One region of the Faecalibacterium sp. IP-3-29 genome, then DNA from elsewhere that is predicted to be linked to it. Evidence: riboswitches for the same ligand, from Rfam matches in the RefSeq annotation. Region 1 holds a riboswitch; the other holds the start of a gene.
What was found. A riboswitch is a leader RNA that binds a small molecule or an ion and turns the genes downstream of it on or off. The one in region 1 is predicted to bind thiamine pyrophosphate.
Positions count from the first base shown of each region.

Region 2: another riboswitch for thiamine pyrophosphate. It lies ahead of thiW (energy coupling factor transporter S component ThiW); the one in region 1 lies ahead of thiT (energy-coupled thiamine transporter ThiT).

Region 1 is NZ_CP094471.1:1,035,873-1,040,433, reverse strand. It holds gene MTP40_RS04985 (sigma-E processing peptidase SpoIIGA) at 1-700, shown strand, start outside; gene MTP40_RS04980 (sigma-70 family RNA polymerase sigma factor) at 865-1,566, shown strand; gene sigG (RNA polymerase sporulation sigma factor SigG) at 1,801-2,565, shown strand; gene MTP40_RS04970 (sporulation transcriptional regulator SpoIIID) at 2,602-2,847, opposite strand; TPP riboswitch at 2,958-3,060, shown strand; gene thiT (energy-coupled thiamine transporter ThiT) at 3,149-3,721, shown strand; tRNA gene MTP40_RS04960 (tRNA-Ala) at 3,867-3,942, shown strand; gene MTP40_RS04955 (recombinase family protein) at 4,267-4,561, opposite strand, start outside.
Region 2 is NZ_CP094471.1:297,500-302,060, reverse strand. It holds gene thiE (thiamine phosphate synthase) at 1-420, opposite strand, end outside; gene thiM (hydroxyethylthiazole kinase) at 407-1,228, opposite strand; gene thiW (energy coupling factor transporter S component ThiW) at 1,241-1,756, opposite strand; TPP riboswitch at 1,937-2,043, opposite strand; gene MTP40_RS01335 (SPFH domain-containing protein) at 2,225-3,514, shown strand; gene MTP40_RS01330 (Trm112 family protein) at 3,529-4,561, shown strand, end outside.

The DNA.
Region 1 (4,561 bases):
GTCAACCGCCGCCCTCACGGTGGCCGCCGCCTACGGCCGGCCCGGGGTCAGATGCTTTGCCCGGCTTGTTGGGTGGTTCTGCGCGGGAAATCTGCTGCTGGCGGGGGCGCTGCTGCTGCCCGGGGCACAGACCAACAACGGCTGCATCTACCTACCCCTTTCGCCGGGGGCACTGCTGGCGGGCGCGGGCGGGGTGGTGCTGGCTGTGCAGGGGGTGCTCCGCTTTCTGGGCCGGGGCGGCGGGCGGGTGTTCCCCGCCCGGCTCACCGTGGCAGACACAGCGCTGGATGTCCGGGCCTTCTGCGACACCGGCTTTTCGGTGCAGGAGCCGCTTTCGGGCCGGGCGGTGGTGCTGGTGCGGTTCGGTGCCGTGCAGAGCCGCCTGCCGCCCGCCCTGGGTACTTATCTGGAGCAGCACTTTGCCGGGGCCGCTCCCCTGCCCGTCCCGGCGCTGGGGGTGCGCCTTGTCCCCTGCACCACCGTGGCCGGGCACTGTATCCTGCCGGCCGTCCCGGCAGCTTTTGTGGTTTGCAAAGCCTCTCTTGGCTCCCCTGCCAGGGGAGCTGTCGAGCAAAGCGAGACTGAGAGGTTCTATGCCGCCTTCGCCGACCTCCCCCCGCCGCCCGATGGGTGGGATGTGCTGGTGGGGGTGGAAGCCGGGGACCATTTTCAGCAAGCTCACCCTCTCAGTCACGACTAGCGTCGTGCCAGCTCCCCCAAAGTGGGAGCCCTTGGCAAATCGGGCCACTTCTGCTAATTACTTTTGCTCAAACTCTACCAAAATGCCAAAGCCTCTCCCTTCGGGAGAGGTGGCAATGCGTTAGCATTGACGGAGAGGGTTTACCCGTCAAAGGAGGAACCATCTTGCATCGTCTTATTTCACTTCTACGCCGCCTTTTCCTCTCGCTTCTTGCCCCTTCCGCCGCCCACTACATCAACGGCGGGCCCAGCCTGCCGCCGCCGCTGACACCGGAACAGGAAAAGGCCCTGCTGATCCGGATGATGGCGGGGGATGCCGCCGCGCGCGATGACCTCATCACCCACAACCTGCGGCTGGTGGTCTATCTTGCCAAAAAGTACGAGAACAGCGGCGTGCCGCAGGAGGACATGATCTCCATTGGCACCATCGGGCTGATCAAGGCGGTGAACACCTTTACGCCCGCGCGGAACATCAAGCTGGCCACCTACGCCAGCCGGTGCATCGGCAACGAGATCCTGATGTACCTGCGCAAAAGCTCCAACCGGCGGCAGGAGGCCAGCATCGACGAGCCCCTGAACACCGACGGCGACGGCAACGAGCTGCTGCTCTCGGACGTGCTGGGCAGCGACGAAAACCTTGTGGGCCTGCAATTGGAGCAGGCCGCCGAGCGCGCCACCCTCCGGCGCTCCGTGGAGCAGCTGGCCCCCCGGGAGCGGCAGATCATGGAGCTGCGCTTCGGCCTTGTGGACGGCGTGGAGCACACCCAGAAGGAAGCCGCCGATGCCCTTGGCATCAGCCAAAGCTACATCTCCCGGCTGGAAAAGCGGATCATCCGTCAGCTGAAAGAGGTGCTGGAGCGGGAGTAACCGGCAGCTGGCTCACCCTCTCAGGCGCTAACGCGCCAGCTCCCCCAAAGGGGGAGCCAAGACTGCCCCAGCCTTTAGCACCTGCTTGCGGTTGCCCTGCCAAAGGCTCTCCCTTTGGGAGAGCTGGCATTGCGAAGCAATGACTGAGAGGGCGAGGCTGCTAACAATTCCCATGTATCTTCCCCGCCCTCTTACCCCATACTTCCGGTATCAACGTAACCGGAGGTTCGGGGGATGTACAACAAAGTGGAATTATGCGGGGTGGACACGGCCCAGCTGCCGGTGCTTTCCGAAGCGGAAAAGCGGCAGCTGCTCACCCGGGCGCGGGCAGGCGATGCCGCCGCCCGGCAGGCCATGATCGAGGGCAACCTGCGGCTTGTCCTGAGCGTGGTGCAGCGGTTCGCGCAGCGGGGGGAGAATCTGGACGACCTGTTTCAGGTGGGGTGCATCGGGCTCATCAAAGCCATCGACAACTTTGACCCGGCCCAGCCGGTGCGGTTTTCCACCTACGGCGTGCCCATGATCATCGGGGAGATCCGGCGCTTCCTGCGGGACAACAACGCCCTGCGGGTCAGCCGCAGCCTGCGCGATGCTGCCTACAAGGCCATGCAGGCCCGGGAGACGCTGGAAAAGCAGTTGGGCCGGGAGCCCACCGTGGACGAGGTGGCCCGGCAGGCAGGGCTTTCCCGCCGGGAGGTGAACGCGGCGCTGGAATCGGTGGTGGAGCCCATCAGCCTGGAAGAGCCCCTTTACACCGATGGCGGCGATGCCATGTATGTCATCGATCAGGTGCGCGACCCGGACAGCGAGGACAGCTGGATCAGCGGGTTGGAGTTCCGGCAGACCGTGGCCGGGCTGACCCCGCGCGAAAAGCGGATCATGGAGCTGCGCTACCTCAAGGGCGAGACCCAGATGGAGGTGGCGCGGGAGATCGGCATCAGCCAGGCGCAGGTCTCCCGGCTGGAAAAGGCCGCGCTAGAGCAGTTCCGGCACAAATAAACAGGAGAGCGGCACAGGCCTCCCTGCACCGCTCTCCTACTTTTTGTATTTGCGTCTGGTCGCCGCCCCGCCCCGCAGATGGCGCTCGGCCTTGTTGCGGGCCAGCACGGCCTGCACCCGGGCAAACAGGGCCGCATCCACGGCCCGCAGGCGGGTGGATACGTCCTTGTGCACCGTTGATTTGCTGCACCCGAACGCCCGGGCGGCTGCCCGCACCGTGGCACTGTGCTCTGCAATGTACTCTCCCAGCAGCGCCGCCCGCTGCTCCGGCTCCACGTTCATCCGGTCACGCCTCCCCTGTTTGCGGTCTCCCTAAAAAATATGAGCCAGCGGCCGCCAATATGCCCGCCGGGGCTTGACATTTGGGCGCTGACCGCTATACTGGGAGCTGGACATAAAAACAGGGGCGCTGAAAAGCTGAGATCCGCACCTGAGCGGAGTACCCTCGAACCTGATCCGGGTAATGCCGGCGTAGGTAGTTTGCGGAAAGGTCCACCCTCTTCACAAACGAAGCCCATGCGCCTGCCTTTTTGTGCAGGTGCATTTGTTTTTGTGTACTATTATCTGAGAAGAGGAATCTCCCATGTCAAAAACCTATTCCAAGACCCGCATTCTTGTGGAGTGCGCCCTGATGATTGCCATTGGCACCGTACTGAGCAACATCAAGTTCTTCACCCTGCCCAACGGCGGCAGCGTTACCCTGCTGAGCATGCTGCCTTTTGTGCTGGTCTCCTTCCGCCACGGCGTGAAGTGGGGCCTGTTCACCGGCTTTGTCAACGGCTGCCTGCAGATGCTGCTGGGCTTCTGGGCACCCCCGACCCCGACCTTCCTGTATTTCCTGGGTGAAGTCCTGCTGGACTACCTGGTGGCCTTTATGGCACTGGGCACTGCCGAGTTCTTTGCCCGTCCCTTCAAGAACCGGATGGTCGGCGTGGCCGTGGGCACCTTTATGGCAGGCTTCCTGCGCTTTATGTGCAGCTTCCTGTCCGGTGTGCTGGTCTGGGGCAACCTGAACGAAGGCCTGTCCGCCTGGACTTACAGCCTGGTGTACAACGGCAGCTACATGCTGCCCGAGACCCTGCTGACCATGGTGGCCGCCGTTCTGCTCTGCCGCGTGGCTCCGCAGATCTTTGACCGCCAGCACGCAAAGGCCTAACCCATCCTCACTTTGTTCCGCGCCCTGCCCGGCTCTGTGCCCGGCAGGGCTTTTTTGTTATTGCAAACTTTTTCAAATTGGGTGTTGACAACCGCCCGCCCGGCTGGTATAATAATTCACGTCGCAGGACACCAACCGAATATGTGGGGGATTAGCTCAGCTGGGAGAGCGCTTGCATGGCATGCAAGAGGTCAGCGGTTCGATCCCGCTATTCTCCACCAAAAAAGCACTGTACTTCGTAGGAAGTATGGTGCTTTTCTTTTTTGTTCCGACAAAAAGATCAGGGGTGCACCGCTCGCCATGCAGGCGGGCCAGTGACACCCCCGATTTCAATCGAAACCGTTATCTGATTTAACGCTTGCAGTGTTTTCCGCGCCGCGCCGCCAGCTCCATGCCAAGGCCCGCCAGCGTATCTCTACGCTGACGGTCTTTTATGGGCGCGGGTGGATTACGCAAGCCGCGCATCTAAAAAGCTTTTTTCCCCGCCGGACTGTTCGGCGGGTCGATGCTGTTCGAATCCACCCGCCTAGCCTCCGGGAAGGTTATTACAAAACAGAAACTCCAGTACCCGGTTCGGATACTGGAGTTCTTGGTGGAGCGAAGCAACCTAAATCCGAACCATTGCCCTCTGGGGCATTTTGGGCGGCGATTTCATCGAAAGTGATAGTTTTTGTGCCGTCTTTGTAGTTGAATGCAATCAAAACTTTTTCATCGTAGAGATAAACAGCATTCACGAATGTATTGATAAGCGTTTCCCGGTGGCTTTTCACGTTCGGGTCGAGCTTGCGGAACCGGGTCAGCCAGAAACGAACTTGATTTTCGCTCAACCGCGGCCGAGCG
Region 2 (4,561 bases), 740 kb from region 1:
CTTGGTGTGGGTAGAGAAGGCTGCACCCACGCCCAGACAGTCGGCACCGTGCCGGACGGCCTCCAGGGCCTCCTCCACGCTGTGGACGGATACGCCGATCATCATCTCATCGCCCACGCGCTGGCGCACCTGAGCAGCGGCCATATCTTCCTGCCCCACATGGATGCCCTCGGCGTGGCAGCGGATGGCAATGTCCACGTTATCGTTGATGAAAAAGGGCACGTTGTACTTTTTGCACAGGTCGTGGAGCTCAAATGCCTCCTTCAGGAAGGCTTCCTCGTCCAGCTCCTTTTCCCGCAGCTGAACGCAGGTCACACCGCCCTTCAGGGCGCTCTCCACCTGCTGATAGAGGGTCTGACCGCCCACCCAGGCACGGTCGGTGACGGCGTAGAGCCGCATATATTCTTCAGCGCACTTCATACTTGGCACCCTCTTCCAGCTGAGCCGGAGTCATATGATAAATGGCATCAATGATGTAATTGCGGTAGGTGGCGTTGCCGTCCAGCGGGGTCAGCCGTGCATGGGCGATCTCGCCCGCAAGGCCCATGGCGCAGACGGCGGCAGCCGCAGCCTCCAGCGGCTGGCCGGGGTTGGCAGTGAGAAAGGCCGCCGTCAGGGCAGAGAGCTGGCAGCCCGTGCCGGTGATGGCACTCATCATTGGGTGGCCGTTGCGGATGCAGTAGGCTTTTGCCCCATCGGCCACGATGTCAATGGCACCGGTGATGGCCACAACGGCACCGGTCTTTGCGGCAAATGCCTTGGCAAAGGCCACCGCGCCGTCCAGATTTTCCTCGGTGACCTTGTCGGCCACATCGGCATCCACGCCCTTGGTGGTGCCCGCGCCGGAAGCCAGCGTCTTTACCTCGGAGATATTGCCCCGGATGACCGTGAACCGCACCTCGTCCAGCAGGCGGTAGGCCGTCTCGGTGCGCAGGGCGGAAGCGCCCGCGCCCACAGGGTCCAGCACCACGGGGTGGCCCAGTGCATTGGCCTTTTTGCCTGCCCTGAGCATGGATTCAATGGTGCGGCTGTTCAGGGTGCCGATGTTGATGTTCAGCCCGCCGCAGATGGTGGTGATATCCTCTACCTCTGCAGCATCGTCGGCCATAATGGGCGAAGCACCGCAGGCCAGCACCATGTTGGCGCAGTCGTTCACGGTGACGTAGTTGGTGATATTATGAATCAGGGGGCTTTTGGTGCGGACATTGGCAAACTGCTCTGCAAACATGACGCACCCCCGTCAGGAAAGGCTGCTCTGCATGGAGCGCAGGGCACCGGAGTGCTGTAGGCTGTACACCAGCACGCCCGCAATGACCGCACCCACAGCGGTGGAGATGAGGAAGGGCACGATGTAGGCGTAGAACGCGATGTCACCGGCGCTCTTGCCCATCAGGCAGATGGCCACCGGGTAAGCGCACAGGCCGCCCAGAATGCTGGTGCCGAACACCTCGCCCACCAGGGTGGCGATCAGGTTTTTGGTCTTTGCGTAGACCAGGCCGCAGAGCAGGGCACCAAACATGCTGCCCGGGAAGGCCATCAGGCTGCCCAGACCCAGGATATTGCGGAGCAGCGAGGCCACAAAGGCCACGCCCACGCCCCACCAGGGGCCCAGCAGCACGGCGCAGAGCACATTGACCATGTGCTGCACGGGGGCGCACTTGCTGCCGAACATCGGGAAGCTGAACACACTGCCCACCACGCACAGGGCGCAGAACATTCCAGCGAGAGCCAGCTTTTTCACAGAGAATTTTTTCATTGGAAACTCCTCTTTCTCAAAAAGCGGTCGAGGCTTGCTGGCCTCCTCTCACGCCGGAACACGGCTTCCCATCGCAGTCATTTCAAGGCTCAGGGCGCTCCCCCTCAGCCCGGAGCCGCCCGTTGCGGCGGCTTGCGGCAACAAAAAACAGGAGACACCACAGCGGTGCCTCCTGCAAAAAATCATTTTCCTATGACTTCCTACGGCGGCATTATCCGCATCAGGTCAAGGGTCGAAGTTTGGTTACTTCCTCTCAGCCCGCCTCACGAGCTCCCCTGTGTTTTGTTTCTCGTAGGGTATTGTACACCCGCCGGGGCAAAAAAGCAAGAATAAGTTTTTCTTTCGCCTTTTTGCCAAATCGCTTTTACAATTTCCCGGATTATGTTATACTTGTCCCAAATTTCGCAGCGCCCGGGGGAGCCATTCCCCGCTTTGGGGCACTGCCCGGCACAAAAGGAGATTGAAGTTATGGGTCTCATCAAAGCAGCCATGGGCGCGGCATCCGGCGTGATGGGCGACCAGTGGAAGGAATATTTTTATTGTGACGCTCTGCCTGCGGAGGTGCTGGCCGTCAAGGGCCAGAAACGGACCAATGGCCGCTCCGCCAACCGGCACGGCAGCGAAAACGTCATCTCGGACGGCTCTGTGATCGCCGTGGCCGACGGCCAGTGCGTGCTGATCGTGGAGCAGGGCAAGGTGGTGGACCTCTGTGCTGAGCCCGGCGAGTACACCTACAGCACCGGCACCCAGCCCTCCCTGCTCAGCGACGGGCTGAAGAACATCGACAGCGTGTTTGCCGAGCTGGGCAAGCGGTTCAGCTTTGGCGGGCAGGCCGGTTCCGACCAGCGCATCTACTATATCAATACCCGGGAGCTCACCGGCAACAAGTACGGCACCCCCAACCCGGTGCCTTTCCGGGTGGTGGACCAGCGCGCCGGTATCGATATCGACATCGGCATCCGGTGCTTCGGCGAATACAGCTACCGGGTGGTCAACCCCATCCTGTTTTACACCAATGTCTGCGGCAATGTGGAAAACGCCTACACCCGCGACGCGCTGGACAGCCAGCTCAAGACCGAGCTGATGACCGCCCTGCAGCCCGCCTTTGCCCGGATCAGCGAGCAGGGCATCCGCTACTCCGCCCTGCCCGGCCACACCGCCGAGCTGGCCGAGGCCCTGAATCAGGAGCTGAGCGCCAAGTGGAGCAGGCTGCGCGGCATCGAGATCGTCTCTCTGGGCGTTTCCGGTGTCAAGGCCAGCGAAGAGGACGAGCAGATGATCAAGGAGCTGCAGCGCAGTGCGGCCTTTATGGACCCCACCCGCGCCGCCGCGCATCTGGTTGGCGCACAGGCCTCCGCCATGCAGGCTGCCGCCTCCAACACCGCCGCCGGTCCCGCCATGGCCTTTATGGGGATGAACCAGGCTGCTGCAGCGGGCGGTGTCAACGCCCGGGATCTCTACCAGATGGGCGGCCAGCAGACCGCCGCGCAGCCTCAGGCCGCACCGGCCGCTGGCTGGACCTGCAGCTGCGGCCACACCGGCAACACGGGCAAGTTCTGTGCCGAATGCGGCAAGCCCCGGCCCGAAGCCCCGGCTGTCTGGGTGTGCAGCTGCGGTGCAAAGAACAGCGGCAAATTCTGCTCGGAGTGCGGCAGACCCCGGCCCGCCGCCAAGTGCGCCAACTGCGGCTTTGTGCCCGCCGACCCGGCCAACCCGCCCAAGTTCTGCCCCGAGTGCGGCAAGCCCTTTGGGGCCTGAGAGGGGTCTGACGCATGGCTGAAAAGACAACGAATTATCAGTGCCCGGCCTGTACCGGCCCCCTGCACTACGATGGTGCCAGCGGCAAGCTGGTCTGCGATTACTGCGGCTCGGCCTACGACGTAAAGGACATCGAGGCCCGCTACGCCAAAAAGCAGGCCGCTGCCGACACTGCCGCCGAGGGCGATGCCAAAAAAGCCGCCCGCCTGCCCCGGCAGGACAGCCCGGTGTGGAGCGAGGCCGAGGCGGAGGGCCTGAACAGCTACTCCTGCCCCACCTGCGGGGCCGAGCTGGTCTGTGATGAGACCACCGCCGCCACCACCTGCCCCTACTGCGGCAACCCCACAGTGCTGGGCGGCAAGCTCTCCGGCAAGCTGAAGCCGGAATACATCCTGCCCTTCAAGCTGGACAAAAAGACCGCCATTGCCCAGCTGACCAGATATTACAAGGGCAAGGCTTTCCTGCCCAAGGCGTTCAAGAGCCAGAACCACATCGCAGAGATCCAGGGCGTATATGTTCCCTTCTGGCTCTACGATGCCAAGGCCGACGCGCGCGGCCGGTACGAGGGCCAGAACTCCGAGAGCCACCGCGAGGGCGATTACATGGTGACCACCACCCAGCACTACGATGTGCGCCGCGAGGGCTCGGCCGCCTTTGCCAAGGTGCCGGTGGATGGCTCCAGCAAGATGCCCAACACCCACATGGATGCCATTGAGCCCTTTGATTACGGTGACCTGATGCCCTTCTCCACGGCCTACCTGCCCGGCTATCTGGCCGACCGGTATGACGAGGATGCCGATGCCTGCGCCGAGCGCGCCTACCGCCGGATGTACAACTCCACGGCCGATGCGCTCCACGCCACCACCGGCGGCTACAGCGAGATCCACCCCATTTCCGAGAACATCAACGTGGATATGACCCACGCCCACTACGCCCTGCTGCCGGTCTGGATGCTCCACACCCGGTGGAAGGACAAGGACTTCCTGTTCGCCATGAACGGGCAGACCGGGCGGCTCATCGGCGACCTGCCGGTGGACAAGAGCCGGG